Regions from separate parts of the Achromobacter sp. JCM 18799 genome, predicted to be linked through region 1. Evidence: predicted binding sites of a transcription regulator. Region 1 holds the regulator's gene; the other holds the start of a gene.
The links. Region 1 encodes NrdR, which represses ribonucleotide reductase genes. Its sites were predicted from a motif close to CACNANATNTNGTG; they were not measured.

Region 1 (15,150 bases):
CAACCCGCAGTTTTCCTGGGACGAAGTTCCGGCGGGCACGCAGTCGTTTGCCTTGATCTGCCATGACCCCGATGTGCCCTCCGAGCCCGACGACGTCAACCAGGAAGGCCGCGAGGTGCCGGCCAGCCTGCCCCGCGTGGACTTCTTCCACTGGGTGCTGGTCGATCTGCCGGCCGATCTGCGCGACATCGAGGAAGGCACCTTCTCCAGCGGCATCACGCCGCGCGGCAAGGGCGGCCCGTTGGCGCCGATGGATGCGCGCCAGGGCATCAACTCGTACTCGTCCTGGTTCGCCAACGACCACGACATGAGCGGCGACTACTTCGGCTATGACGGTCCGTGCCCGCCCTGGAACGACGCCATCCCGCACCGCTACGTCTTCACCCTGTATGCGCTGGACGTGCCCACGCTGAACCTGCAGGGCTCCTTCACCGGCGAGGACGCGCTGCGCGCGATCCAGAAGCATGTGCTGGCGCAGGCGTCGCTGACCGGCACGTATACGCTCAATCCGAAACTGGCTCCCAAGCAGATCGGCGCCACCTCGGCCTGATCCGCCGCGCCGCCGAAAGGCCGCAGTCTTGCGACTGCGGCCTTTTTCTATTTCCTCAGCCCATTGCGCGCTTGAGCCGCAGCAGCGCCAATCCAAAAGTGATGAAGATGGCGCCGACCAGGCGGTTGATCCAGGTGACGATGCGGGGCTGGCGCAGCAGGCGCCGGGCGCGGTGGGCCAAGGTGCCGTAGGCCAGCAGCGACACCAGCGACATGCCCGTGAAGATGCCCGTCAGGATGAAGAACTGCGGCAGCAACGGCTCGGCGGCGTTAAGAAACTGGGGGAACAGCGCCGTGAAGAACAGGATGGGCTTGGGGTTCAGCGTGGCAACGAGCGCGGCTTCCGAATAGAGCCGGCCGGCGCTGCGCGGCGCCGGCGCGGAGGCGTCAGCGGGCGGTGCGATGGTCGAGCGGCCCAGCAGGTGGCGCAGGCCGAGGTAGAGCAGGTACGCCGCGCCAGCCAGCTTGAGCAGTGTGAACAGCATGGCGGACGATTGCAGCACCACGCCCAGTCCCAGCATGGCGGCGGCCGACAGCAGGAACAGTCCGGTGACGTTGCCCAGGGTGGACGGAAGGACGGCCCGCAGCCCGCCCGCCGCGCCGTTGCGGATGGCCAGCATGGTAGCCGGGCCGGGGCTGACGACGCTGACCGCAGCTACTAATGAGTAGGTTATGAGCGTGGCGCTTTGCATGAAAGTTTCTCAAGTCGGATTGAGGCGGCTTTTCCGGCCGCGGAGGATGGCGTGGTTTTCGCGCCCATGCCGGGAATTTTGCCCGGGTTCCCTGCATTTTGGGCGCATTTGATCCTGCCCGACGGGGTAAACTATCCGTCATTCTCCGGGTTTACCCACCCGGGCGCAGTTTTCTCCTCTCTTACCGCCTCAGGAACCCCCCGTCATGTTTGACCGCAACCTCACCTTGTCCAAGGCTGACCCGGACGTTTGGGCCGCCATCCAGAAGGAAGACGTCCGCCAGGAACAGCACATCGAGCTGATCGCCTCGGAGAACTACGCCAGCCCGGCCGTCATGGAAGCCCAGGGTACGCAGCTCACCAACAAGTACGCCGAAGGCTACCCGGGCAAGCGCTACTACGGCGGTTGCGAATACGTGGACGTGGTCGAGCAGTTGGCCATCGACCGCCTGAAGCAGATCTTCGGCGCCGAAGCCGCCAACGTGCAGCCCAACTCGGGTTCGCAAGCCAACCAGGGCGTGTACATGGCCGTCCTGAAGCCGGGCGATACCGTGCTGGGCATGAGCCTGGCCGAAGGCGGCCACCTGACGCACGGCGCGTCGGTCAACGCTTCGGGCAAGCTGTACAACTTCATCTCCTACGGCCTGGACGAAAACGAAGTCCTGAACTATGACCAGGTCGAGCAACTGGCCAAGGAGCACAAGCCCAAGCTGATCGTGGCTGGCGCCTCCGCCTATGCCCTGCACATCGACTTCGAGCGCATGGCCCGCATCGCCCGTGAAAACGGCGCGCTGTTCATGGTCGACATCGCCCACTACGCCGGCCTGGTCGCCGGCGGCGCCTACCCCAACCCGGTGCCGCACGCCGACTTCGTCACCTCGACCACGCACAAGTCGCTGCGCGGCCCGCGCGGCGGCGTCATCATGATGAAGGCCGAGCACGAGAAGATCATCAACTCGGCAATCTTCCCCGGCATCCAGGGCGGTCCGCTGATGCACGTCATCGCCGGCAAGGCCGTGGCTTTCAAGGAAGCGCTGGAGCCCGCCTTCAAGGACTACGCGCAGCAAGTGGTCAAGAACGCCAAGGTGCTGGCCGACACGCTGGTCAAGCGCGGCCTGCGCATCGTTTCCGGCCGCACCGAAAGCCACGTCATGCTGGTGGACCTGCGTTCCAAGGGCATCACGGGCAAGGAAGCGGAAGCCGTGCTGGGCCAGGCCCACATCACGGTCAACAAGAACGCCATCCCGAACGATCCGGAAAAGCCCTTCGTGACCAGCGGCATCCGCCTGGGCACGCCGGCCATGACCACGCGCGGCTTCACCGAGGCGGAAGCCGAGCTGACCGCCAACCTGATCGCCGACGTGCTGGACAACCCGCGCGACGAAGCCAACATCGCCGCCGTGCGTGCCCGTGTCAACGAACTGACCTCGCGCCTGCCGGTCTACGGCAAGAAGTAAGCGAGCATCCCTGCGGCGGGCTGTGGCCCGGCCGCAGCGGTCTACCAGGGACGGCCCCGCAAGGCGCCGTCCCTTTGCTTTCAGGCGGCCGGCGCCGTCCTGGTAAAAAATACGGGGGCGGATTAGCCCGTATTGGCGCTGGCGGCTGGACGCCTCGTTACAATATGCTCAAATATTGCCCCCCTCAGTGCCTTTAGGGATCACACATGCGGTGTCCATTTTGCGGCAATGCCGAAACGCAGGTCGTAGATAGCCGGGTCTCCGAAGAAGGCGACGCCATACGCCGTCGCCGTCGCTGCCTGTCCTGTGACAAGCGCTTCACCACTTATGAGCGGGTGGAGCTGGCCATGCCCTCCATCGTCAAGCGCAACGGCAGCCGCAGCGACTACGATCCCGGCAAGCTGCGCGCCAGCCTGAGCCTGGCGCTGCGCAAGCGCCCCGTCAGCACGGAAGATGTGGACGCCGCGGTCGCGCGCATCGAAGAACAGTTGCTGGCCAGCGGACTGCGTGAAGTGCCCAGCGAACACATCGGTGAGCTCGTCATGAACGAACTGCGCAAGCTCGACAAGGTCGCGTACGTGCGCTTCGCTTCGGTCTACAAGAGTTTCGAGGACATCGGCGAATTCGTCGAAGCCATCCGCGAGATGCAGGGGCCGCTGTTGCCGGGCAAGCTGCGCAAGGACTAGCAGGGCTGCGGTTCAGCCGATGCTGGAAAATGACGGCGCTGCGGCGCCGTCATTGCATGGTGGGAGCCGCACGCGCCAGGCTGGGCGTCAGCGGCTGGAACTTGCGCCACACGCGGCGCATGTGCTGCGCCGAGCCGAATCCCGACTTTTCCGCCACGCGCTCCAGGTCCAGCCGGGTATCGCGCAGCAGGTCGCGCGCCAGCGCCACGCGTATCTGATAGAGATAGTCCATCGGCGTGCAGCCCGCGTGTTCGCGGAACAGCCGCGTCAGATGGCGCGCGCTGGTGTGCGCCTGGTCCGCCAGCGATTGGGCCGACCAGGGCGCTGCCGGATCGCGGATGACCGCGTCCTGCACCCGGTGCACGCCCGGATGCATGTGGCTGCGATGGTCCAGCCAGGGCGACAGCGTGGAATCCGTGCCGGCGCGCCGCTGGTAGACCACCATGTCGCGCGCCGTTTCGCTGGCCACGCGCGGCCCGCAATGGCGCGACACCATGTGCAGCGCCAGGTCGATGCCGGCCGTGATGCCGGCGCTGCTGACCAGCTTGCCGTCCTCGACGAAGATGCGGTTGTCATGCAGCCGCGCGCTCGGGTCGATGCTGGCCAGCTGTTCCAGGCAGGTGTGGTGGGTGGTGCAGTCGCGCTGCCGCGTCAGGCCGGCGGCGGCGGCGAACAGGGCGCCGGCGCATACCGTCATCAGCGTGAAGCCGTCCGCGGGATGGCGGACGGCCAGCCAGTCGATGATGGCGCGCGAGTCGGGGTCGTCCAGGCGGGTGGGTTTGCCCACCACGCCTGAAATGATGACCAGGGCCTCGGGCGGCAGACTGGCCGGCAGGGCCTGGATATGCGCCAGGTGCAGGCCGGGCAGGCCGCTTTCGACCTCCCGGGACGGGCCGCAGAAATGCTGTTCAAAGGCGCCCGGAACCAGCTTGTTGGCCACGCGGAAGGCCTCCGCGGGGCCTGCCACGTCCAGCAGCACCACGCCCCGCGTCAGCACGAAATACACCGGAACCATGCGGCCCCCCGCCAGTGTCAGGCCGCCAGCGCGTCGGCCGCGCGCGCGATGCGGGCAAAACGCCCTTGCAGCACCAGTTCGGTCCGGTCGCGGATCTCGGCCGGCGTGTAGTGCTGGCCGGACGGGCTCTGCATGGCGAAGGTCAGGGTGGCGTCGGTGGGGAACACCACCTTGTAGCCGGCGTCACTGGCATGGCGCGAAGTGGTTTCGCAGCACTGTTCAGTACGGATGCCGCTGACGATGATGCCTTCGATGCCGTGCTTCACCAGCCAGTCCTGCAGGCTGGCGCCGTCCGCGTCCTTGGCATAGAGCGAGGAATGCACGGTCTTGTGGAACACGGCGGTGGGGGCGATGCGCAGTTCCTTGAGCGTCTTGACGTGGCCGGAGGCCATCGAGAAGGGGTTGGCAGGGTCGTTCGATACGCTGGTGTGGAATACCTGCAGCACCGGAATGTCGCGGGCCTGGGCCGCGTCGATCAGGGACTGGATCTGCTCCACGAACGCCGGATACTCGGCTTCATCCCAAAACGGACGTTGCCGGAAAGAGTCTTGTACGTCGATGACGATCAGTGCTTGTTTCATGAACCGCGCTCCTGGAGGGCAAATTGTAGGGGTGTGCAGCTATTTTTACTGCAATCCGGTGCGGCGGCGAGCGCGGCGAAAGACCGCCATCGGCCTAAAACGGACATTGGTTGCCGATGCCCCGTGGAGCCGCTGCCAAACCGCCTGCCCGCCCGGCGGCGGACATACAATCCTGGTCATGATGATTCCCAGCGACAACGACGACATTTTCTGGATGCGGCGCGCCCTGGCGCTGGCGCAGACCGTCATGTACACCACCGCGCCCAACCCCCGGGTTGGCTGCGTGATCGTGCGCGACGGCCGCGTGCTGGGTGAAGGCGCCACGCAGCCGCCGGGCGGTCCGCACGCGGAAGTCTGCGCCTTGCGCGACGTCCAGGCGCGAGGCGAATCGGTGGAAGGCGCCACGCTTTATGTCACCCTGGAACCCTGCAGCCATTTCGGCCGTACGCCGCCCTGCGTGGACGCCGTGCTCGCGGCCAGGCCGGCGCGGGTGGTGGTGGCCCTGGGCGATCCCAATCCGCTGGTCAACGGCCAGGGGCTGGCGCGCCTGCGCGATGCCGGCATCGCGGTGACCACTGGCGTCTGCCGTGGCGAGGCGCTGGCGATCAACGCGGGTTTCATCTCGCGCATGAGCCGCGGCCTGCCGTGGGTGTGGATGAAGATGGCCGCCTCGCTGGACGGACGCAGCGCGCTGCATAACGGCGTCTCGCAATGGATCACCGGGCCCGAGGCCCGCGCCGACGGACACCGCTGGCGCGCCCGCGCCTGCGTGGTGCTGACCGGCATGGGTACCGTGCTGAAAGACGATCCGCAGCTCAATGTCAGAGGCGTGGACACACCCCGCCAGCCGCGCAAGGCCGTGGTGGACGGCCGTTTTGAAATCCCCGAGGACGCACGGTTGTTCGATGACGCCGAGGTCATCATCTTCACGGCTCGTGTAGATGCGGCCAAGGCCGCGCGCCTGCAGGCCAGGAACGCCCGCGTGGTGCTGCTGCCGGGCGAGGCGCCCGGCCGGGTCGACCTGCCGGCGATGATGCGCTGGCTGGCCCAGGAACAGTTCAACGAGGTCCACGTGGAAGCCGGCGCAGGCCTGAGCGGCGCGCTGGTCGCCGCGGGTTGCGTGGATGAGTTGCTGCTGTACCTGGCGCCGGTGCTGCTGGGCGACGCGGCCGGCATGGTCCGCCTGCCCATGCTGGAGCACCTGGACGGCGCCAGGCGCTATGAATTCATCGAGACCGCCCCGGTGGGCGCGGATCTGCGCGTGCGCGCCCGGGTGGCCGACACCTGGAATCAGCTGACGCGGCGCGTGGAGCTCCCTGAGTTGTCTTAGAGGCGGCGCCCTGTACGCGCCGCGGTGTAGCGCCAGGCCAGGATCGCAGCGGCGCCGCCGGCCAGGGCCAGCAACGCGGCCGCCAGCAGCAGGCCGGGATGGTCGCGGCGCAGGCGTTCCCACGATTTTCCAGCCTGCGTGTAATGGAACCAGGCAGCCGCCTGGAAATCGGGCGCGGCGCATTCGCGGCCGAAAGAGCCGCTGAACGGGACCCGTGCGCCGTGTTCTATATAGCGGCGGTAGATCGTGGCGGCCAGTTCCGGGGAATCGTCGATGATGTAGCGGGCGCCCTGGCACAGCACGGCGGCGTAGGCCTGCGAGCGGCGCGGCAGCTCGTCGGACGCGCGCAGCGCATGATTGGCCGCGATCTCGCGGTAGTGGAAGCGGGCGTAGGGCTGCGCTTCGCTGGCGGCATAGCGGCGGCGTTCCTCTTCGGTGACGAACGGACCCGGCAGCGCGGCCGCGGCCCGCAGCGCCGGCGTCTCGGGCGTGCCGGGATCGCCGTCATACGCCTTCCAGCCTGGGACCGCGCTGCGCCCCGCGCCATAGCTCGTGCTGCCGCCATAGACTGCGAAATCCGGCTCCTGCTCGAAACCCATGATTTCCATCCCGTCGCGCCGCGCCAGCCGCGAAGCCTCGTACCAGGCTTGTGCCCGTGCGGTGCGGCCCCAGGCGCTGCCGGCACGACGCAAGGCCGCGCCATACTCCGCGGCGAGCCGGCGGGTTTCCTGCAGCCGCACTTCCCACTTGCCGTCGGTGTTTTCCAGTGTGGCGTAGCGGGCGTCCGAATCGGCCGGGAAGTAGGGCAGCGCCTGCTCGATCGAACCTTCGCGCACCATCCGGCGCGCCAGCAGCAGGCGCAGGCGATCGGAGGCGGTGACGGGGTGTTGTCTTGTCCAGTCGTAGAAATTCTGCGGGTCGCGCGGCGCGGACCCCGCCGGCGTCGATGTGGCGGGCGCGTGCCGGTCTACATAGGCTTTGAGTTCGGCGGTCGTCAGCACGCGCTCGGCGACGTAGGCCGCATCATTCCAGTACGGGGTGGACAGCCAGAAGCCCTCGGCCGGGTTGGCCGGATCGTCCTTCACGGTGGCGTGCAGCAGTTGATCCAGCGCCTCGACGTATTGGCCGCGCGACAGCGTCAACACGCCTTGCTCGCCCAGCAGGCGCGCCGCGCCGACAGCTTCCAGGCTGCCGTCGGCGCGCGGAAACGCGCGTGCCGCCTGCGCATAGGCCCGGGCTGCCGCCAACGTGTCGCCTTGCCGCAGCGCCAGCTTGGCGCGCACCCACCAGGCCAAGGCCGTGTCCAGCCGCGTTGCCAGCGTTTGCGCCAGCTCGTAGCGGCCAATGCGGTAGGCCAGCGCGGCCACGCGGTCGGCATCCGGCACCTGCTTCAGATCCTGGCTTTCCAATGCCGCAACCAGCGATTGCAGCGCCGGATTCGGCGTAACGTCGTGCCCTTGCGCCGCGTCGGCCAACCCCACCTGGCCCGTCGTGTCGTAGGCGGCGTAGGGATCGCTGGCGCTGTCCGGCCTGCCATCCACGATGTCGCCGACCCTGGCCAGCGCGTACGCCACCAACAGGCGCTGCGCGACAGGATCGTCGATCAGGCGGCGCGTGCGCGCCGGATCTTCCAAGGCCCATTCGGCCAGCATGCGCAGCGACGCATTGCCGCTCGCGGAGTCGCGCGCGGCCTGTTCGGCATAGAGGCGCAGCGCATGCTTCAGCGAGGCCGCGGGAATGGCGTCCATGCAAGGCTCGGCGTTGACCAACTCCATATAGCTGCATTGTCCTTGCGGCCCGGCGAGGAACAGGCGCGCCTCCTGGCCGTAACTGGCCACGGCCAAGCCCAGCGGGTCCGGCGCGCCGTCGCGCGCCAGCTGTCGCACGCGGCCATAGGCTTGCGCCGCGGCCTGCCGCTGCGCCTCGGCGTCTTCAGAGGCCGATTCTGCCTCGTCCCCGATTTCCGCCAGCATATAGGCGGCCCAGACGCTGCGCGCCGCCGCTTGCTGCGGCGGCAGTTGGAGGATGGCGCGGTAGCGGGCGCGCGCCTGCTCCAGCAGGCGGTGGGCATCCGGCGCTTCGCGGGCGGCATGCGTGTCAACCGCGGCTGCGGTGTAAAGACGTACCGCTGCCGGCAAATCGGCGCCCAGCGCATAGGCCCGGTCGCCGTCGGCCTGCGCGCGCATGGCGCGGGCGCTGGCCCGCTGCGCCGGCGTGAGCGCGGGATCGCGGTCTTCCGGCAAGGCGTTCTGCTGGTAGCTGCCGTCCGGCAATTCATAGGCTTCGCGGGCCCGCAGCGCATCGCTGGCGTCCACCAGGCGCGCGGTTTCATAGCCGAAAGCGTTGGCCGGCGTCGCGCGCAGCGTGGCCGCGCGGTCGTCGAGCAGTTGGGCGGGAAACTCCGGCCCGCAGGCGATGACGATGCCGCCGCCCATCAGGAGCAGCAGCGCCGCAAGCGATTTACGGTTGTACATGGAAGCTCGTGGGCCCGTTTTCACAGCGTATCCAGCCTATGTTGCGTTGGCCGCCTGCATGCAGCAGGCCATTCTGGGAGCGGCGCAGGAAGGCGCCGCCGGAATCATGTTCGAGGGTGTAGCCATTGATGCCGTCGGCCGCGCGGCAAGCGCCTTCCCAGCGGATCACGAAGGGTAGGGCCGCGTCGGCGTTGCCGCTGTTGGCAAGTATCAGGTCCTGCGCGCCGCTGCCGCCGGCCGCGCGCGCCGTGACGGACAACGCCGGCGCCAGGGGCTGGCGCGTCATCACGGCGCGCCAGGTGGCCAGGCTCCAGGCGCGTTCGTCGCGCGCGGTGGGCAGGCGGAACCAGACGATCCCCGCCAGTCCGCGCGGGCGGGAGCGGTGGATCTCATCGATGAAGGCCGCCATGGCCGCCGGCGTGGCCACCAGTTCGCTAGCGCGGCCGCCTGGCAGCAGGGCGGGGCGCTCGCTTTCGACCGCCGCAATGCTGCCGTCGTCGTTCCAGCTTACGCGGCTGCCATAGGTGGCCAACGCCACGCGCCACGGCCGCCGGGTGCGATCCGCGAAAGCCGCAAGCCAGGCGCTTGCGCGCTTGGCATTGAACAGCCCCTGTTCGGGACTCAGCACCGCGTGGACCTGCAACACGGCTTCATCGGGAATCCGCAGCAGCGCGTCGAGCCCGGACCCGCCAAGCCAGGTCGGCAGCGCGGTTATCGACAAAGGCAGGTCCGGTCCCAGGCCATGCTTCAAGGTCTCCAGAAAAGCCGCGTAGGCAGGCAATTTGGAGGTGGCGCAGTCGTAATCGATTTCGATGCCGGCCAAGACGATGCCCGCGCTTTCCCATGCGGGACGCGCGGCCCTGATCCGCGCAAGCACGTCCGCCGCCGGCAGCGCATCGGCGCGGCCGTCCAGGCGGAAAACCATGACGACAGGACGCCTGGCCGCAGCCAGTGCGGCCAGATCGGGCGCAGCAGTGAACCATCTGCCATCCGGGTTCATTTCCGCCACCAGCACGCGCCATGCCCGCACCACGTCGGCGCTCTCGGCCAGCGCCTGGCTGACGGGCGGCGTCCAGACGCGTTGCCAGACATAGGCGTCACCCGGCAGATCCGTCTGCTTGCCGCAAGCGGCCAGAAGCAGCAGCGAGACGCTGCAAAGCGCTGCGCAACAGCGTTTGGCGAGGGCTTTCATGCGGCTGGCCAGGATTGGAAAGGCATGACGCGGCGACGACGACGGGTGGTGGAAGCATGCGCGCCAGATGCGCGGCGCGTTGCGAATGCGTGATTCTATCGCCGCCGCAAGGGGTATTAGCACTCTGCGCTTGCGGCTGCCAATCGCGCAGGCGTCGGTAATCCGCGGCCGGCAGGCAATCGCGATGCGCTGGCGCCATTGATATGTCATCAAGTTTGCGCACGTCAGCGCAGTTGCAGCGCGTGTCTATTGCATAAATCTGAAAGCGCGTGACATGACTATTTTTGGCGTTGCGCTAAATGAATTGCCACAAAAACGTCAATTGGCTTTAGCATAGGCACATGACTTGGCGCCACGCACTGATGGACTACACCGTGCAATGCCACGCGCCCTCGTCACCACGGATCCTCGTGCGGTGTCATCGGTGCTTTTCACAACCGAACCTGCACGCTGCTGAACGAAGACGCCATGCGCCGTTCAGACCGTCCGCTGCCATCGCACAGCGGGCGCATCGGGTTTATACCCGCATCATAAAAATCCCTGGGACATCGCTCTTCCCTTCAAATCATTGCTGAGCATTTCATGTGCGGACGCATCATGCACGCACGCATACAGCGATATGCTGAAGTCGAACGAGTGAACTTATTCACTTAAGTTGCATTCCCTGACGGAACTTGCATCCGAAGAGTGCAGCCTAATTGGAAAGGGCCTGATCATGCCTTTGGTTGATGTGTGGCGAAAGCAACATACCATCCGGCCGACAGTGCTTATCGCGAGATTGTCTAGTAATGCGCGAGCGCTGAGGCACAATGGGGGCAGGTAGGGACGTATTGGATTTTTCGCGTGTTGTAGGAGGTTTCCGTGCAAAACATCGTCGAAGGCTTCAAGTCGCAGTATGCAAGAGAGCAGGAATCGGAACTCTCTCTCGAGGAGTACCTCAACCTCGCCAAAAGCGATCCCATGGCGTACGCCAGCCCCGCAGAACGCATGCTGGCGGCCATAGGCGAACCCGAAATCGTGGATACGCGCAACGACCCACGTCTTTCCCGTTTGTTTTCCAACCGGACCATCCGACGCTACCCGGCGTTCCAGGAGTTCTACGGCATGGAGGACGTGATCGGACAGATCGTCGCGTTCTTCAAGCATGCCGCGCAGGGACTGGAAGAGCGCAAGCAAATCCTTTATCTGCTGGGCCCGGTGGGCGGCGGCAAGTCGTCCATCGCGGAGCGGCTCAAGTCGCTGATGGAGGCCTATCCCATTTACGCCTTGAAGGGCTCGCCGGTCAACGAATCGCCGCTCGGACTGTTCCATCCGGAACGTTTCGGCGACACGCTTGAAAAGGAATATGGCATTCCCCGCCGCTACCTGAGCGGCATCATGTCACCCTGGGCCGTGAAGCGCCTGAAGGAGTTCGACGGCGACATTTCGAAGTTCCGCGTCGTGCGCCTGAACCCGTCGGTGCTGCGCCAGATCGCCATCGCCAAGACCGAACCCGGCGACGAGAACAACCAGGACATTTCGTCGCTGGTGGGCAAGGTCGACATCCGCATGCTCGATCGCCACTCGCAGGATGATCCGGACGCCTACAGCTACTCCGGCGGGCTGTGCCTGGCCAATCAGGGGCTGCTGGAATTCGTCGAGATGTTCAAGGCCCCGATCAAGATGCTGCACCCCTTGCTGACGGCGACCCAGGAAGGCAACTTCAAGGGCACCGAGGGCTTTTCCGCGATCCCGTTCAACGGCGCCATCCTGGCCCACTCGAACGAATCGGAATGGCAGACCTTCCGCAACAACAAGCACAACGAGGCGTTCCTCGACCGTATCTACATCGTCAAGGTGCCTTACTGCCTGCAGGTCTCGGAAGAGGTCCGCATCTACGAAAAGCTGCTGCACCACAGTTCGCTGTCGACGGCGCCGTGCGCGCCGGGAACGCTGGACATGATGGCGCAGTTCTCGGTCCTGACGCGCCTGAAGGAACCCGAGAATTCCAGCATCTATTCGAAGCTGCGCGTCTACGACGGCGAAAGCCTGAAGGACGTCGATCCCAAGGCCAAGGCCTTGCAGGAATACAAGGACTATGCCGGCACGGACGAAGGCATGACCGGGGTGTCGACGCGTTTTGCGTACAAGATCCTGTCCAGCGTCTTCAACTACGACCAGACCGAAGTCGCCGCCAACCCGGTGCACCTGATGTGCGTGCTCGAGCAGCGGATCGGCCGCGAGGACTATCCCGAGGAAATCCGCCGGCGCTATCTTGAATTCATCAAGGGCTACCTGGCGCCGCGCTACGCGGAATTCATCGGCAAGGAAATCCAGACCGCCTACCTCGAGTCGTACTCGGAATACGGCCAGAACATCTTCGACCGCTACGTGACCTTTGCAGACTGCTGGATCCAGGACGAGGAATTCCGCGACCCGGAAACCGGCGAAAGCTTCGACCGCAGCGCGCTCAACGACGAACTGGAAAAGATCGAGAAGCCGGCTGGCATTGCCAACCCGAAGGATTTCCGCAACGAGATCGTCAACTTCGTGCTGCGGGCGCGGGCCAACAACAACGGCCGCAACCCGACCTGGACCAGCTATGAAAAGCTGCGCGAAGTGATCGAGAAGAAGATGTTCTCGAACACCGAAGACCTGTTGCCGGTGATCTCGTTCAACGCCAAGGCGTCGGCCGAGGACAAATCCAAGCATCAGAGCTTCGTCGATCGCATGGTCGAAAAGGGCTACACGGAAAAGCAGGTCAGGCTGCTGTGCGAGTGGTATCTCCGTGTGAGGAAGTCTTCCTGAGCGAGGTGAATCATGAATTCACTCATCGATCGCCGTCTTAACGGGCGCAATAAGAGCGCCGTCAACCGGGAGCGTTTTCTCCGGCGTTACAAGAACCAGATCCGCAAGGCGGTACACGGGATGATCCGTGACCGCTCCATCCAGGACATGGACCAGGGCGGGGAGATCAACCTGCCCGCCCGCGACATCTCCGAGCCGTCCTTCCACCACGGCCAGGGCGGCGACCGCGAGATCGTGCACCCTGGCAACCGCGAGTTTGCCAAGGGCGACACCTTCGACCGGCCGCAGGGCGGGCAGGGGGAAGGCGGCTCCGAGCCGGGCGAAGGCGAATCGGTCGACCAGTTCACCTTCAGCCTGTCGCGGGCCGAATTCCTGAACCTGTTCTTCGAGGACCTGGAGCTGCCGCACATGGCGCGCACGCAGCTGGGCGAGGTCAGCCAGAAGAAATGGCAACGCGCCGGCTACACGACCACGGGTTCGCCCAGCATGCTGAGCATCAGCCGCACGCTCAAGTCCTCGCTGGCGCGGCGCGTGTCGCTGGGCGTAAAGGCGCGCGCCGATCTCGAGGATGCCGAGGAGCGCCTGGCCAAGGCGCTCGAAGCAGGCGCTCCAGCCGACGAGATCAAGGCGCTGGAGCAGGATGTCGAAGGCTGCCGCGAACGCCTGGCTCGCGTACCGTTCCTGGATGACCTGGACCTGCGCTACCGCAACCGGGTGTCGGTGGCCATCCCCATGGCGCGCGCCGTCATGTTCTGCCTGATGGACGTGTCGGGCTCCATGGACGAAAACAAGAAGGATCTGGCCAAGCGCTTCTTTTCGCTGCTTTACCTGTTCCTGTCGCGCAAGTACGAACACGTGGACCTGGTCTTCATCCGCCACACCGACAACGCCGAGGAAGTCGACGAACATACCTTCTTCTACGATCCCAAGAGCGGCGGCACCATCGTGCTGTCGGCGCTGGAACTGATGCGCGAGATCCTGGAGAAGCGCTATCCGCCGACCGCCTGGAACGTGTATGCGGCGCAGGCCAGCGACGGCGACTCGTTCGGCGCCGACGCGGGCAAGAGCGCGCGCTTCCTGGCCGAGCACCTGCTGCCGGCCACGCGCTACTTTGCCTACATCGAAGTACCCGACTCGCAGGAGGCGCGCAAGAGCAGCCTGTGGGCGGAATATGAACAGAAACTGGAGCCGCATTTCGTCATGCGGCGCATCTGCGAACGCGGCGAGATCTTCCCCGTGTTCCATGACCTGTTCAAAAAGGAAACCGCATGAATGCCATCGTGGGAGCGCTCGTGGAACCGGAGGCCGCCGGCAGCGCCCGGCCCATCTCCCAGGGTTCCGAATGGACCTTCGAACTGATCCAGTCCTATGACGACGCGATCTCCAAGGTCGCCGCCGAATACGGACTGGACACCTACCCGAACCAGATCGAGGTAATCACCTCGGAACAGATGCTGGACGCCTACGCGTCGGCCGGTCTGCCCATCGGCTATCCGCACTGGTCGTACGGCAAGGAATTCATCCGCAACGAGCAGTTCTACCGCCGCGGCATGCAGGGGCTGGCGTACGAGATCGTCATCAACTCCAACCCTTGCATCTCCTATCTCATGGAAGAGAACTCCATGACGATGCAGGCGCTGGTGATCGCCCACGCCTGTTACGGCCACAACTCGTTCTTCAAGGGCAATTACCTGTTCCGCCAATGGACCGACGCCGACGGCGTGCTGGACTATCTTGTCTTCGCGCGCAAGTACGTCATGTCCTGCGAGGACCGCTACGGCATCGATGCGGTCGAAGCCTTGCTCGACTCCTGCCACGCGCTCTCGCACCACGGCGTGGACCGCTACAAGCGCCCGACGCCCATTTCCTACAAGGAAGAGGCCGCGCGCCAGGCCGAACGCCAGGAGCACGCCCGGCTGCAGTACAACGACCTCTGGCGCACCCTGCCGCGCCTGGAGGCCGACAAGGACACGCACGTCGAGGCCTCGGTGTTCCCGCCGGAGCCCGAAGAGAACCTGCTGTATTTCATCGAGAAGTACTCGCCCAAGCTCGCGCCGTGGCAGAAGGAGCTGGTGCGCATCGTCCGCAAGATCGCGCAGTACTTCTATCCGCAGACCCAGACCAAGGTCATGAACGAAGGCTGGGCCACGTTCTGGCACTACACCATCCTGAACCGGCTGCATGAAAAAGGCCTGGTCAACGACGGCTTCATGATGGAGTTCCTGCAAAGCCACACCAACGTGGTCAGCCAGCGCGGCTTCGACGAGCGTGGCTACGGCGGCATCAACCCGTACGCGCTGGGCTTCGCGATGATGTCCGACATCCGCCGCATCTGCGAGGCGCCCACGCCCGAGGACCGGCGCTGGTTCCCCGACATCGCCGGCGGCG
Region 2 (15,150 bases), 2.5 Mb from region 1:
TTGTCGCCCAGTAAACGCGTCTTGGGTTCCTGCTGGTAGAGGCGATCCAGCGCACCCTGCGCTTCCCGGCTGAGCTCTGCCGCGGACTCCGCCCTGGCCTGCGGCGCGAGGAAGAAACAGGTAACCCACAAAAAAAGGCTGGCCCAAAGCCAGCCGCGGATACTCATAGGCAAAACGGATGCGCGACGCATACAGCCCCCTGATCTCGAAAGGAAAAGGACGGCAAGCGCCGACGCGCTCGCCCCGACTTGCTGAACGAGTATTGGCAGGCGCCGATGCCTTGTCAAGATGCATGCGCACCCGGCCACCGAGGCCACGTCAAACCCTGGGCGGCGAAGTCTCCCGTTGCGGGTGGCGATGCCGGCCCAGGGCTTCGATGAAGAACGACACGCTCTTGGCGGGGGCCGTCGCGTCCATCGTCAGCAGTCCGCCATCCGCCGGATCGGCGGACAGGCCCGCCGCGGCAAGCAACTGCACGCCCTCGCCCATGCCCATCAAGGTCTTGCCATGGCGGTAGGCGTCGCGCAGGAACTCCAGCGCGCGTCCGTCCGATTCCAGGCGGGCCACGGCGGCCTCGCCGCCCGCCGCCACCACGCCATCGAACAGCGCCGAAGGATGGTTGTCCAGGGAGGCGTCGGCATCCAGCGTGCCGCCCCCGGCCGCCGGAACGGGTCCGATGCGCTGCCCGACCAGCCGCACAATGGCGCCCGCCGCGATCAGGCCCTGGGCCACGGCTGACACGCTCTTGCCATCCGCTCCCTCCGCCACCAGGATTGCGACCTTGCGCGTGGCGATGCCGCCGTCGCCAGGGCGCGCGGCCAACGACAATGCCGGCGACACCTCGACCTCCGGCTTGGGCGGAAGCTCGATCGCCCGCGGCAAGGGCGCAGGCAAGCCCATGCCCAGTTGGTCGGCTACGCCCCGCGCCAGTTCTTCAGACACATTGCGCAGCGACGCGACCATGCGCTGGCGCACCGCCGGCACCGTGACCTTGCTCAACTCAAAGGCATAGGCGTCGACGATGTGGCGCTTTTCCCAGTCCGCCTGGCTTTCATAGAACAGCGTCGCCTGGTTGTAATGCTCGGCGAATTTTTCAGGATGCCCTCGCAGTTCGTCGCCCGTCTCCGGCTCCGGAAACGACACAAAGCCTTCCATGCCGGCCTGGAAGGGACAGCCGCCTGCAAGCGAGTTGGGCTCGTAGGCCACGCGGCCGCGGTGGATGGCCTGGCGATGCATGCCGTCGCGCTGGTTGTTGTGCACGGGCGCAAGCGGCGCATTGATCGGGATTTCATGGAAGTTGGGGCCGCCCAGCCGCGAAATCTGCGTGTCCACGTAGGAGTGGATGCGCCCTGCCAATAGCGGGTCATTGGTGAAGTCCAGGCCCGGCACGATGTGGGCGGCGCAAAAGGCGACCTGCTCGGTCTCGGCGTAGAAGTTGTCGGGGTTGCGGTCCAGCACCATCCGCCCCACCGGCACCACGGGCACCAGCTCCTCGGGCACGATCTTGGTCGCGTCCAGCACGTCGAAGCTGAAGCCTTCGGCCTGCTCATCGGTGAACACCTGCACGCCCAGCTCCCACTGCGGGCCATTGCCGGCGTCGATCGCCTCCCAAAGATCGCGGCGGTGGAAGTCGGGATCCGCGCCAGACACCTTGACGGCTTCGTTCCACACCTGCGAATGCGTGCCGAGAATGGGATTCCAATGGAACTTCACCAGCCGCGATTCGCCCGCGGCGTTGACGAAGCGGAACGTATGCACGCCAAAGCCCTGCATCATCCGGTAGCTGCGCGGGATGGCGCGGTCCGACATCAGCCACATCAGCATGTGAGTGGATTCCGGCATCAGCGACACGAAGTCCCAGAAGGTATCGTGCGCGGACGCGGCCTGGGGCATGCCATGATGCGGCTCGGGCTTGACGGCGTGCACCAGGTCCGGGAATTTCATCGCGTCCTGGATGAAGAAGACCGGCATGTTGTTCCCGACCAGATCCCAGTTGCCCTCGTCGGTATAGAACTTCACGGCGAAACCGCGGACGTCCCGCGCCGTGTCCTTGGAGCCGCGTTCACCCGCCACCGTCGAAAAGCGCACGAACACCGGCGTGCGCTTGCCGGCTTCGGCGAACAGGGACGCGGCGGTCAGGTCGGTCAGCGGCTTATAGCATTCGAAATAGCCGTGCGCCGCCGAACCGCGCGCATGCACGATGCGTTCGGGAATCCGCTCGTGGTCGAAATGCGTGATCTTCTCGCGCAGGATGAAGTCCTTGAGCAAAGCCGGCCCGCGCAGGCCCGCCTTGAGCGAGTGCTGGTTATCGCTGACGCGCACGCCCTGGTTGGTGGTCAGCATCTGCCCGCCAGCATCGGCGCGCACGCGCTCCAGCCGTCCGTCGGCCGCATTCACGCCGGCCGCGGCCGCGCCCCCGGTCTTGGCCGAGGTCTCGGTTTCGGACAGCGAACTGGCCGTCGCGGAAGGATCCGCTGCCGCGACGTGCGCGCCGGCATAGGGGCAGCGCGCCCCTTCTTCGCCGTACTCCGCCGCCTTGCCGGCATTGTGGGGAATCGCGGCGGCCGTTTCGCCCACGGCCGCGGCGCGCTTGGCCGCCGGGTGGCTGGGCTTGCCCGCGGGTCCGGACGCCGGGCCGCTGTCCGTGTTCAGATAGGCAGTGTCCACGGCCGCGCCCGCGCCGCCCTTGCCTGCTGCTTTCTTGGCTGGCATCGCAATCTCCTAGTGGCTCAGCATCTTGCCGCGCGCCTGCTCGGCCCGCGAGGCGCCGATGGCGGTCTCGACCTGCTTGACCTCTTCGGGAGGCGGCAGCACGGCGGGGAATCCGAGCGATTCGATCCACAGCTCGCGCGACCAGCCCTGCGTGTGATAGAGATGATGGTCCTCGTCCGTGGCCACGGCGTCGTGAGCCTGCTTCAACACCTTGGCCTCGTCGCCGCTGTGCTGTTCGGCAATCACGCCGATCAGGGACCAGTTCGCGTGATCCTTGGTTTCGGCCAGCACCACGCATTCGGTGGCGACCAATTGGGCGGCGTGCGGATCGCCAGCGCTGATCGCCATCTTCATGGCCTTGACCAGCGCCTCGCCGATGTGGCGCACGACCTGGCGGCCCGGCGGCTGCGCCTGCGGGTCCAGGCCCAGCTGCTCGAACACCGTCAACAGCACCCGGCGGTGGGTGCGGGTTTCTTCCAGATAGCCGAGCCATTCCTTTTTCAGATCCTCGTTCACCGCGCAGGACACGGCGGTTTCGTACACGGCCAGGCCACCAATTTCGGTTTCCAGGGCCTGGTACAGCAGTTCCTCGATTTGCGAGGCATTTCCGGCTTTGCGTTTCATTGGGCGCTCCTCTTCTGGATGGGCATCCGCGCATGCCTGCGGCGGATATGCGGATGGAGCGCCTACCCAGCAATCGCCATGCCCGGTCCGCGCGATGGCAATTGCCCTGCGGCAGCTCGGAGCGGATGCCGCCTCCGCGGCAAAAAATACAAGACTGTGGGCAAGGACAACCTCGTCCCCATTTAGACTAGAATTGGAACCATTCTCAATAAAATCAGACCGCCAGGCTCGCGGCGGCCCCAACAAGAAAGAGGCTCGTCCTGAAATCCGGTTTCCGCCTATCCATGGCCTGGCTCCATACCTGGGTCGGCCTGTGGTTTTCCTGGCTGCTGTTCGCCGTCTTCCTGACGGGATCGCTGGCCGTCTTCTCCGAGCCCATTACCCACTGGATGACGCCCGAGCACCGCGAGGCGGAAGCCCTGGCCGCGCAAAAGGAAAGCGTGCCGGTGGACCGCGCCCGCCGGCTGGAACTGGCGGTGGACTACATGGCGCGCAACCATGCCGGCGCCGGCATGTGGGAAATCTGGCCGGTGGACCGCTTTCACGAAAACGGCCTGACGGCCTATTGGTTCGACCAGAACGGCCTATATGCGGATGCCGAGCTCGACCCCGAGACAGGCGCCGAACTGGATGACCACCACGATGCCGAAGGCCGCGCGACGATGGGCGGCACGCATTTCGTGGACTTCCACTACACGCTGCACGACGCCGGCCTGGGGCTGTGGATCGTCGCCTTCGCCAGCATGGCCATGCTGGTCGCGCTGATTTCCGGCGTGGTCACGCACAAGCGCATCTTCAAGGACTTCTTCACCTTCCGCGCCAAGAAGGGCCAACGGTCCTGGCTGGACGCGCACAACGCGGTGGCGGTGCTGACCCTGCCCTTCCAGTTCATGATTGCCTACACGGGAATCGTGATTTCCAGCGCCCAGCTCATGCCGGCCCCGGTCACGGCGACCTATGGCGCCGGCCCGCAGGCCAGCCGCCTGTACCTGGCCGAGCTGACGGGCGAAGAACGGCCCGCCCGCAGCGGCGTGGCGCTGGCCATGCCGGCGCTCGAGCCCATCGTGGCCCGCGGCGAACGACTGATCGGGCAGACCGCGCGCGCCATCGTCATCAACAATCCCGAAGACAGCTCCATGCGCATCGGCGTCTATGGCTGGAACGAAGACGCCGACACCTTCCGCAATCTGAGCGCCACCACGGGCATGGCGGAGTTCTCCGCCAGCGGCGAGCTGCTGCGCCTGCGGCCCGCGGGCGGCGTGCACGGCGGCGCGCCGGCGCTGACGTTCCAGGTGATGAGCGACCTGCACATGTCCAAGTTCGGCGGGCTGGGCATCAGCTGGCTGTACTTCGTCTGCGGCCTGGCGGGCGCGGCCATGATGGGCACGGGCGCCTTGCTGTTCATGGTCAAGCGCCGCGCCAAGCATGGCGGCGAGTTCGGCAGCGCCACGGCGCGCATGTACCGGCTGATAGAAGGATTGAACGTGGCCGCGCTGGCCGGATTGGCGATCGCCTGCATCAGCTACCTCTGGGCCAACCGCCTGCTGCCCGTGGCGCTGGAGAACCGCGCGCTTTGGGAACTGCGCTGCTTCTTCCTGGCGTGGGCGCTGACCCTGGCGCATGCCTGGCTGTGCAGCCCGCGCCGCGCCTGGATCTCGCAATTGGTGCTGCTGTCGGCGCTGTGCCTGCTGCTGCCGGCGCTGTCGTTCATCACATTGGGCGACCATCCGGCAGCGCAGATCGCGCGCGGCGATTGGGAGAGCGCCGGCGTCGAACTGACGTCCGTCGCATTCGGCGTACTATCGGGCTGGGCGGCCCTGCTGTTGTGGCGACGGCCCGCATCCGCGCCCGTCCGGCGCAATCCCCGCAGTGACGCAGAGGCGGCCGCATGAACACCAACGACCTGTACGCAATTTCCATGGCGCTGCTGCTGACCTATTCGGGCATGGCCTGCCTGAGCCTGGCCATGCCGCGCCACTATGATCAGGTCTGGGGACGCGATCCCTCCGCCGGCCATACCCGCGTGCTGCGCGGCGCCGGCGTGCTGCTGCTGGCGTTGGCCCTGCTGCCCTGCGTGGGCCTGTGGGGCAATACCGTGGGCGTGGTCGCATGGCTGGGCTGGCTGTCGGCGGGCGCGCTGCTCTGGGTCGGCATGCTGTCATGGGCGCCGCGTCCGGCGGCCCGTACCGCGGCGCTGGCCGTGGCAATATCCCTGGCCGGGGTCGGCATCGGCTTCTGAAGCGCAGGTTTGACGCGCATCAAGCAAGCCTGATATCCCGGCGGTGCGGGGCAATTCCTGCACCATATGTGGTGGTAGAGTTTCCACACCCTACTACATATGGTGTCAGTCATGCATATCCAGCACATCCTCAAGCGCGACGGCCGGGTCGCGGCGTTCGACCGCGACAAGATCGCCCAAGCCATGGCGGCCGCCGGCAGCAGCACGGGAGAACTGGATCTGGCGGGCGCGCAAGTCCTGACCGACACCGTCATCGCCGCGCTGGAAGGCAACCCCTGCCCTGGCGTCGAGACCATCCAGAACCGCGTCGAGGAAGCCCTGGTCCAGGCAGGCCATTGGCGCACCGCGCGGGCCTACATCGTGCACCGCGAACAGCACGCCCGGCTGCGCGCGCTACGCCACACGCTGGTGGACGTGGAAAGCGCGATGGAGGAATACCTGGACCAGCGCGACTGGCGCGTCAACGCCAACGCCAACCAGGGCTACAGCCTGGGCGGCCTGATCCTGAACGTGGCGGGCAAAGTCACCGCCAATTACTGGCTGTCCAACGTGTTCGCGCCCGAGGCGGGCCGCGCCCACCGCGAAGGCGACATCCACATCCACGACCTGGACATGCTGAGCGGCTATTGCGCCGGCTGGTCGCTGCGCCAGCTGCTGACCGAAGGCTTCAACGGCATCCCCGGCAAGGTCGAAGCCACGCCGCCGCGCCACATGTCCGCGGCCATCGGCCAGATCGTCAACTTCCTGGGCACGCTGCAGAATGAATGGGCCGGCGCGCAGGCGTTCAGCTCCTTCGATACCTACATGGCGCCCTTCATCCGCCGCGACGCCATGACGTACGCCGACGTGAAGCAGTCCATGCAGGAACTCATCTACAACCTGAACGTGCCCAGCCGCTGGGGCACGCAGACGCCCTTCACCAACCTCACGTTCGACTGGACCTGCCCGCCGGACCTGAAGGACCAGATCCCGTACATCGGCGGCGAGGAAATGCCTTTTTCCTACGGCGACCTGCAGACCGAGATGGACATGATCAACCGCGCCTACATCGAAGTCATGATGGCTGGCGACGCCAAGGGCCGCGTGTTCACCTTCCCCATCCCCACCTACAACATCACCCCCGACTTCGACTGGGACCACCCCAACACCGAGCGCCTGTTTGAAATGACGGCGCGCTATGGCCTGCCCTATTTCCAGAACTTCCTGAATTCGGACCTGGAGCCGCACATGGTGCGCTCCATGTGCTGCCGCCTGCAGCTGGACCTGCGCGAACTGCTCAAGCGCGGCAACGGCCTGTTCGGCTCGGCCGAGCAGACGGGGTCGGTCGGCGTGGTGACGGTCAACTGCGCGCGCCTGGGCTACACCTGCCGCGGCGACGAAGCGCGGCTGATGCAGCAACTGGACCACCTGCTGGAACTGGGCCGCGACGTGCTGGAAACCAAGCGCAAGGTGGTGCAGCGCTACATCGATCAGGGCCTCTACCCCTATACCCGCCGCTATCTGGGCACCCTGCGTAATCACTTCAGCACGCTGGGCGTGAACGGCATCAACGAGATGGTCCGCAACTTCACGGCCGACGCCGAGGACATCACCACCGCCGCGGGTCACGCCCTGGCCGTGCGCCTCCTGGACCGCGTGCGCGACCGCATGACCGAGTTCCAGGAACAGACCGGCCACCTGTACAACCTGGAAGCCACGCCCGCCGAAGGCACCACCTACCGCTTCGCGCGCGAAGACAGGAAGCGCTATCCCGCCATCCTGCAAGCGGGTAGCGAGACGCAGCCCTACTACACCAACTCCAGCCAGCTGCCGGTGGGCCACACCGACGATCCTTTCCATGCGCTGGAGCCGCAGGAAACGCTACAGGGCAAGTACACCGGCGGCACCGTGCTGCATCTGTACATGAACGAAGCCGTTTCTTCTTCCGCCGCATGCAAGCAGCTGGTGCGCCGCGCGCTGTCGAATTTCCGGCTGCCCTACATCACGGTCACGCCGACCTTCTCCATCTGCCCCAACCATGGCTATCTGGCGGGGCACCACGAGTTCTGCCCGAAATGCGATGCCGAACTGCTGGCCAAGCAAGCGGCATGCTGCACCCCGGCCTAGGGCTGTAAAGGCCAGCCCCCAGGCCGGACCGCCGGGCAGCCCGCCCGGCATCCACTCCATAAGGAACCGCCATGCAAACCTTGATCGCTCCCGAAGTCGCCACCGCTCCCGCCGCGCAATTGGACGACAGCCAGCGCGTGCGCTGCGAGATCTGGACCCGCGTCATGGGCTACCACCGCCCTGTCACTTCCTTCAACACCGGCAAACAGGGCGAATTCAATGAACGCCGCTTCTTCGTCGAACGCCGCGCCTGAGGGCGCCACGCGAGCCGCCGCGTCGACCCCGGGCTGCGGCCCGGGCACGCGGCGGCTGACGGCGCGCCCGGCCTACCCGACTGCGCCGCAACCGGTGGCCCAGCCCTTGCCGCGGCATTCACACGCCGTCGGCGGGCTGGTGCCGTTTTCCACCGTGGACTGGCCCGGACAACTGGCGGCGGTCGTATTCATCGCGGGCTGCCCCTGGCGCTGCCACTACTGCCACAACGTCGAACTCCAGACCCGCGCCGCCCGCTACGACTGGCGCGAGATCCGCGCCTTCCTGGAAACGCGCAAAGGCCTGCTGGACGCCATCGTGTTCTCCGGCGGCGAGCCCTTGAGCGAACCACGCCTGCCGCAGATGATCCGCGACGTCCGGCGCATGGGCTACCGCGTCGGCCTGCATACCGCCGGCATCTATCCCCTGCGCCTGGCCGACGTGCTGCGCCATCTGGATTGGGTCGGCCTGGACATCAAGGCCGACGCCCAGGGCTATGACGACGTCACCGGCCGCCGCGATTCGCAGCGCCCCGCGCTGGCCTGCCTGACGCAACTGCTGGCTGCCGGCATCGATTTCGAGTGCCGCATCACCTGGCATCCGGATTGGCTGGACGAGACGCGGCTGCTGACCCTGGCGCGCGAGCTGGCGCGCCGCGGCGTGCGCCGCTTCGCGGTGCAGGGCGTGCGCCGCTCGCCCGACGCGCCCCCGGTGCGCGCGCTAAGCGCCCCGGCCCTGGCGCTGCTGATGCAATGGTTCGAGGAGTTCGCCTATCGCTGAGCCAGGTGCTGCCGCACTTGATTCTGCGCAAGGCGACCCAACTCCCCTTGCTCTAGCCTCTGTCCACTTGAAAAGAGGAAAGACTCATCATGACGTGGTTCAAATCACTCACCCTAGCCGGACGCGAATTGCTGCCCATCGTCCAGGGCGGCATGGGCGTCGGCGTATCCGCCCATCGCCTGGCCGGCGCGGTCGCCAGCCAGAACGCCATGGGCACCATCGCCAGTGTGGATTTGCGCCACCACCACCCCGATCTGCTGGAGAAAACCGAGCGTTGCCATGACCGCGACATCATCGACAGCGCCAACCAGGAAGCGCTCGACCGCGAGGTGCGCGCCGCGCTGGACACCGCTCAGGGCCGCGGCCTGGTGGCGGTGAACGTCATGAAGGCGGTGCGCGACCACCCCGCCCTGGTGCGCCAGGCCTGCGAAAGCGGCGCCCACGCCATCGTGATGGGCGCCGGCCTGCCGCTGGACCTGCCCGAAATGACGGCCGACTACCCCAAGGTAGCGCTGGTGCCCATCCTGTCCGAGGCACGCGGCGTGGCCGTGGTGCTGAAGAAATGGATGAAAAAGGGCCGCATGGCCGACGCCGTGGTGATCGAACACCCTGGGTACGCCGGCGGCCATCTGGGCGCGGCCCGGCTGGATGACGTGCACAGCGAGCGCTTCGACTTCCAGCATGTGCTGGCCGATTGCCATAAGCTGTTCCAGGAACTGGCGCTGGGTTCCGACGCCCCCCGCTTGATCGTGGCGGGCGGCGTGGGCAGCCATGAGCAAGTGCGCCATTGGCTGGCCAACGGCGCGGACGGCGTGCAGGTCGGCACGGCGTTTGCCGTCACCAGCGAAGGCGACGCGCACGAGAACTTCAAGCGCGTGCTGATCGACGCCGATCCGGACAAGCTGGCCGAATTCACCAGCGTCGCGGGCCTGCCCGCCCGCGCCGTGGAAACGCCCTGGCTGACGCGCTACCTGCGCCAGGAAAAGACGCTGCAGGCCAACACCCGCTGCGATGCGCGCCGCTGCAGCCAGCGCATGGACTGCCTGACGCAATGCGGATTGCGCGACGGCCTGGCGCGCTTCGGGCAATTCTGCATCGACCTGAAGCTGGCGGCCGCGATGCGCGGCGAAGTCAGCCGCGGCCTGTTCTTCCGCGGCGCGTCCAAGCTGCCCTTCGGCAACGCCGTGCGTTCAGTGCGTGAATTGATGGACTATCTGCTGCACGGCGAGATGCCCGCCGCGGCCTGAGTCGCGCAAGACTGTCTTGGGCGGGATTTCCAAAAATAATTGAACGACGTACAATATTATTCGTCGCTCAATTATTTCGCACCATGGATTCCTCTGCCCTCCCTTCATCCGAATCCGCCGCGCCCGAAGCCGGGCGTCGCGAACGCAAGCGCCTGCAGACCCTGGACCACCTGGCGCAAACCGCCTGGCGCCTGTTCGAGACCCTGGGCTATGACGCGGTCACCATGGAACAGATCGCCGCGCAGGCGGACGTATCCAAGGGCACGCTGTACAACCATTTCCCCGTCAAGGAAGCCCTGCTCGCGCACCGCTTCCATGGCGAGCTGGCGGCCAGCGTCCGTAGCCTCCAGCCCGCGCTGCGCGCCCTGCCCACCCTCGCGCAGCGCCTGACGCGGCTACTGCATGCGTCGGCCCATTGGTCCGAATCGCATCGCGCCTATCTGGGGCCGTACCTGCGCTACCGGCTGTCCACGCTGCAGCCCGGCGCGCACGACGACGGCCGCTACCCGCGCAGCGGCATGCAGGCGCTGTACACCGCGCTGATCGAAGAAGCGCAGGCCGCCGGCCAGGCGCGTACCGATCTTGCCGCCGGGCAACTGGCCCATCAGCTGCAATTCCTGTATCTGGGCGCGATGCTGCGCTGGTTGGATCAACCTCGCAGCAGCCTGAAGGCAGAATTCGATGCCGCCATCAGTCTGTTCGTGCGCGGCGTACACCCCGAGGCCGGAGCATGACTGCCGCCGCGCTGGACTGGGCTGCCGCCGCCCTGGCCGGCCCGCACGCCGTCGGCGGCAAGGGCTGGCAGCTGGGCCGCATGGCGCAACTGGGTGTGCCGGTGCCCGACGGCTTCGTGCTGCCGGCCGCGCTGAGCCTCGACCACGAACCGGGCCAGGCGCTGCCGCCCGCCGTCGCCCAGGCGCTGCGCGATGAACTGGCCGCGCGCGGCTGGCTCGAGCGGCCGCTGGCCTTGCGCTCGTCTGCACCACAGGAAGATTCCGCGGGCGCCTCATTCGCGGGGATCCATCTTTCCTGCCTGAACGTGCGCGGTGCGGATGCGGCGAGCGACGCGGTCCGGCAGGTTTGGGATTCGCAATGGACGCCGCAGGCGCGCGCCTACCGGCAGAAGCTGGGGCTGGACCCTGCCGGCATGGCCGTGGTCGTCATGCCGCTGATCGACGCGGTCGCCTCGGGCATCGCCTTCACCATCGATCCCGTGTCGGGGCGGCACGACGAGATGGTCATCCACGCCAACTGGGGCTTGGGCGAGTCGCTGGTCGACGGCGCGGCGCAAGGCGACGAATACCGCCTGCGCGAAGACTATCTGCGCCAGGCTTGGCCGCTGGACGACCGGCGCATCGGCGCCAAACGCCACGCCAGCCAGGCCGCGGAAGGCTCCGGCACCTTGCTTGCTTCCACGCCCGCCGCGCTCGCGGCCCAGGCCGTGCTGAGCGACGCGCAGGCCGTAGCCCTGGGCGACATCGTGCGCGACGCGGCGCGCGCGCTGGACTATGCCGGCGGCGGCTACGACATCGAATGGGTCTGGGACGGGCGGCGCTTCTGGATCGTGCAGGCCCGTCCCGTCACCGTGGCGGCGCGCCACACCTATCCGGCGCTGCGCGCACAGCCCGCCTATTGGTCGCGCGGCAACACCCGCGAAGTGCTGCCGCTGGCCATGTCGGCGCTGGAATGGGATACGGGGCGCGTCATGGCGCAACGCATGCTGATCACGGGCTTTGAATTGAGCGGCTATACCCCCCTGCCGGGCTTGCGGCTGGCGGCGCTGTTCCAGGGCCGGGTCTATCTGGACGCCTCGCTTATCCAGTGGGTGGGTTATGACGCGCTGGGCGTGCAGCCTAAAGCCATGAACGCCCTCTTGGGCGGCCCCCAGCCCGAGATCGAGGTAGCGCCTCTGACGCTGGGCCAACGCTTGCGGCACGGCGCGCGCATCCTGCGCTACCTGCGCCGCGCAGCACCCTTGCGCAAGCAGGCGGAACTGGACCTGCCGCGCCTGTTCGCCCGCGCCCAGGCCTGGCTGGACGAGCCCGCGCCCGCATCCAACGCCGCGTTGGGCGCCCGCTTGTGGGACCAGTTCCTCACCGTGCTGGCGGCGGACCAACTGTTCTTCCTGCAAGGATCGGGCGGCGGCGCGCTGCACAAGCTGCTGGAACTGGTGGAAAAGGCCTGCCCGGACGAAGGCCATGCGCTCACCGCCGCGTTGATGGCTGGCGGCGAACCCAGCGTGACCGCCGCGCAAAGCTACGCCCTGATGGCGCTGGCCAAGCTGGCCGCTGGCGACCCACGGGTGATGGACTGGCTGCGCGATCCCCGGCGCGACAGCGCCGGCTGGCAGAACGCCTTGCCGGATGGGGCTCCCTTCAAGCCGGCCTTCGCGGATTTCCTGCGCCAGTATGGCCACCGCGCCGTTTATGAAACCTATCTGCGCAACCCGCGCTGGCGCGAAGATCCCGCCTATCTGCTGGACAGCGTGCTGCAGCTGACCGACGCCGACCCTGCCGCGCTACGCGCCCGGCAGGACAGCGCGGCAAGCCAGGCCCGGCAGCGCCTGCGCGCGGCATTGCCATTCTGGCAGCGGCCGCTGGTCGCCCGGCTGCTGGCCGCGGCACGCATCGAGGGCAGGCAACGCGAGGCCGCGCGCAGCGTCCTGGTAGCCTATCTTGCGGCCGCTCGCAGGAACGCGCTGGCGCTGGGCCGGCGCTACGTCCGTCCCGACGGCCTGGCCGCCGCGGACGACATCTTCCATCTGACCGCCGCCGAACTCGTCGCCTTGGCCGAAGCCAGGCTCGCGCCCGCCGCGGCAGGCCGCCGCGCCGCCCTGCGCCGGACGCAGCTGGAATCCTGGGCGGCTACGCCGGATCAGGACGTCATCGCCGAATACGCCAAGGGCGCTTCCACAACGCTATCGCCCCTCGCGTCTGACAATACCGGCGCCACCGGTACCTGGCGCGGCACGCCCGCGGCCGGAGGCCGCGCGCAGGCAAGCGCCTTCGTGGCCCGCACGCCATCCGAGGGCCTGGCCATGCCCGCAGGCGGCGTCCTGGTGGCGGCGTCCACCGACCCGGCCTGGACGCCGCTGTTCCTGCGGGCGGGCGCCCTGGTCATGGAGGCAGGCGGCTACCTGTCGCATGGCGCCATCGTGGCGCGCGAGTTCGGCATACCGGCAATCGTCAATGTGCAGGGCATCATGCGGCACGTCGCCACCGGCGACATGCTGGACGTGGACGCGTCGCGCGGCACGGTGCGGCGGCTGGCATCCGCTACCCCCCTGGGCGCATCCGGCCCGTAGAAGCCCGCTAGCGCGCCGCGGCCAGGTCGAACTGGAACACCGCGCCCGATCCGGCGCGGTCCACCAGCCTGATCTCGCTGTGATGCAGCTGCAGGATGCGCTGCACGATCACCAGCCCCAGGCCGCCGCCGTCGCCAGGGCCGCGATTCAAGGCGCTGGCCCGCGTGAAAAGCCCCGCGCGCAGCGCCTGCGGTATGCCCTCGCCTGTATCGCTGACTTGCACCTGCACCAGGTCATGCGCGCTGCCCAGCCGCAGTTCGATGAGGCCGCCGGGCGGGCTGTGGCGGATGGCGTTGTCCAGCAGGTTGGTCAGCACGCGTTCGATCAGCCCCAGGTCCGCGCGCACCGGCGGCAACTCGCGCGGGATATCGGTGGTCAGGCGCTGCTGCCGCGCCTCGGCCGCCAGCTCGAACTTCTGGATCACGTCCTGCACCAGTTCCGGCAGCGAAAAGGTCTCGGGCTCCAGCCGCACCAGCCCGGACTCCAGCCGCGCCAATTCGAAGAGTTCCTGCGCCAGGCGGCCGACCTTGCGGCTCTGGGCCAGCGCAATGTCCAGGTAGCGGCGACGCTCGTCCGCGTCCAGCGTCTGGTCCTTCAGCCTCAGGGTTTCCAGATAGCCGTGCAGCGAGGTCAGCGGCGTGCGCAGATCGTGCGAGATATTGGCGACCAGGTCGCGCCGCTGCTGGTCTTGCCGCGTCAGTTCGCGCCACTGGTCGGATATGCGCTTGCCCATCTGCACGAAGCTGCGCCGCAACACCGCGATCTCGTCGCCATTGCGCGCCGCTGCGTCGCCCGGACGCTCCAGCGCGGCCAGGGCCTGCCCGTCGTCGCCGTCGAAGGCGCGCACCGCGCGCGTCAGGCCGCGCAGCGGGCGCGTGATCAAGGCAAACGCCGCCAGGCCCGCCACCAGGCCCAGCAGCGCGACCAGCGCGATCGACCACAAGGTCGTGCGCAGCACCGAGCTGCGCGACACGGCCATCGCCAATGCGTCGTGCGCCTGGCCCTGCAAGACCACGTAGACGTAACCCTTTTCCTGCCCGCCCACGCGCACCGGCGCGGCGCTGAAGACTTTCTGCGCGTCCAGGCTGCGCGGGTCGTCGCCGGTGATGGGCAGCGTGTCGCCGGCCAACAGGCGCTTGACCGGTCCCAGGTCGACATGGTCGCGCTTGATCTGGCCGGCGGGCGCGGCATCGCCCACGATGCGGCCGTCATTGGACAGCAGGTAAACCTCGACCGCCGGATTCACCGCCATCAGCATGTCGAACAGCGAGCGCACCGCGGCGGGCTTCCAGCCGTTGGTGTCCATCAATTCGTTGGCGCCGGCGATGTGCTGCGCCAGTCCGCTGGACAGGCGTTGGACCACCTCCTGCTCATAGCGGGAATTGGCCGCGATCTGCAGCCAGGCCGAGGCGCCGCAGCTGGCAAGCAACAACAGCGCGAACACGGCGGACAGCCGTTGGGTAAGCGTGAACCGCTTCATGATGCGCCTCCCGCGCCGGCCGGCCCCGCGGCGAATTTATAACCCTTGCCCCACACCGTCAGAATGCGCTGCGGATCCGACGGGTCCGCCTCGATCTTCACCCGCAGCCGGTTGATGTGGGTGTTGACCGTGTGTTCATAGCCTTCGTGCTGGTAGCCCCATACCTGGTTCAGCAGATCCATGCGCGAAAAAACCTTGTCCGGGTGCCGCGCGAAGAAATGCAGCAGGTCGAACTCGCGCGGCGTCAGGTCCAGCCGGCGGCCGTCGACCTCGGCCGTGCGCGCCACCGGGTCGATGGCCACGCCGTGCAGGGCCAGGCTGCCGGCGTCGATGCGCGCGTTGCGCTCCAGGGCTTCGCTGCGGCGCAGGAGCGCCCGCACCCGCGCCACCAGTTCCAGCATCGAGA

Region 2: the regulator NrdR is predicted to act here: its motif matches at 5,667-5,680, upstream of ACZ5YA_RS03915 (ribonucleoside triphosphate reductase).

Annotation. Positions count from the first base shown of each region.
Region 1 is NZ_AP043866.1:5,422,424-5,437,573, forward strand. Features, by position in the region: gene ACZ5YA_RS25580 (YbhB/YbcL family Raf kinase inhibitor-like protein) at 1-550, shown strand, start outside; gene ACZ5YA_RS25585 (LysE family translocator) at 606-1,241, opposite strand; gene glyA (serine hydroxymethyltransferase) at 1,447-2,697, shown strand; gene nrdR (transcriptional regulator NrdR) at 2,904-3,383, shown strand; gene ACZ5YA_RS25600 (GlxA family transcriptional regulator) at 3,433-4,398, opposite strand; gene ACZ5YA_RS25605 (cysteine hydrolase family protein) at 4,416-4,979, opposite strand; gene ribD (bifunctional diaminohydroxyphosphoribosylaminopyrimidine deaminase/5-amino-6-(5-phosphoribosylamino)uracil reductase RibD) at 5,194-6,309, shown strand; gene ACZ5YA_RS25615 (hypothetical protein) at 6,306-8,783, opposite strand; gene ACZ5YA_RS25620 (DUF3142 domain-containing protein) at 8,770-9,975, opposite strand; gene ACZ5YA_RS25625 (PrkA family serine protein kinase) at 10,846-12,762, shown strand; gene ACZ5YA_RS25630 (YeaH/YhbH family protein) at 12,775-14,034, shown strand; gene ACZ5YA_RS25635 (SpoVR family protein) at 14,031-15,150, shown strand, end outside.
Region 2 is NZ_AP043866.1:773,250-788,399, reverse strand. Features, by position in the region: gene ACZ5YA_RS03940 (lipid-binding SYLF domain-containing protein) at 1-131, opposite strand, end outside; gene ACZ5YA_RS03935 (catalase) at 319-2,712, opposite strand; gene ACZ5YA_RS03930 (ferritin-like domain-containing protein) at 2,722-3,336, opposite strand; gene ACZ5YA_RS03925 (PepSY-associated TM helix domain-containing protein) at 3,621-5,228, shown strand; gene ACZ5YA_RS03920 (DUF3325 domain-containing protein) at 5,225-5,575, shown strand; gene ACZ5YA_RS03915 (ribonucleoside triphosphate reductase) at 5,687-7,681, shown strand; gene nrdD (anaerobic ribonucleoside-triphosphate reductase) at 7,753-7,935, shown strand; gene ACZ5YA_RS03905 (anaerobic ribonucleoside-triphosphate reductase activating protein) at 7,901-8,713, shown strand; gene ACZ5YA_RS03900 (NAD(P)H-dependent flavin oxidoreductase) at 8,803-9,960, shown strand; gene ACZ5YA_RS03895 (TetR/AcrR family transcriptional regulator) at 10,044-10,694, shown strand; gene ACZ5YA_RS03890 (PEP/pyruvate-binding domain-containing protein) at 10,691-13,264, shown strand; gene ACZ5YA_RS03885 (sensor histidine kinase) at 13,272-14,744, opposite strand; gene ACZ5YA_RS03880 (response regulator transcription factor) at 14,741-15,150, opposite strand, start outside.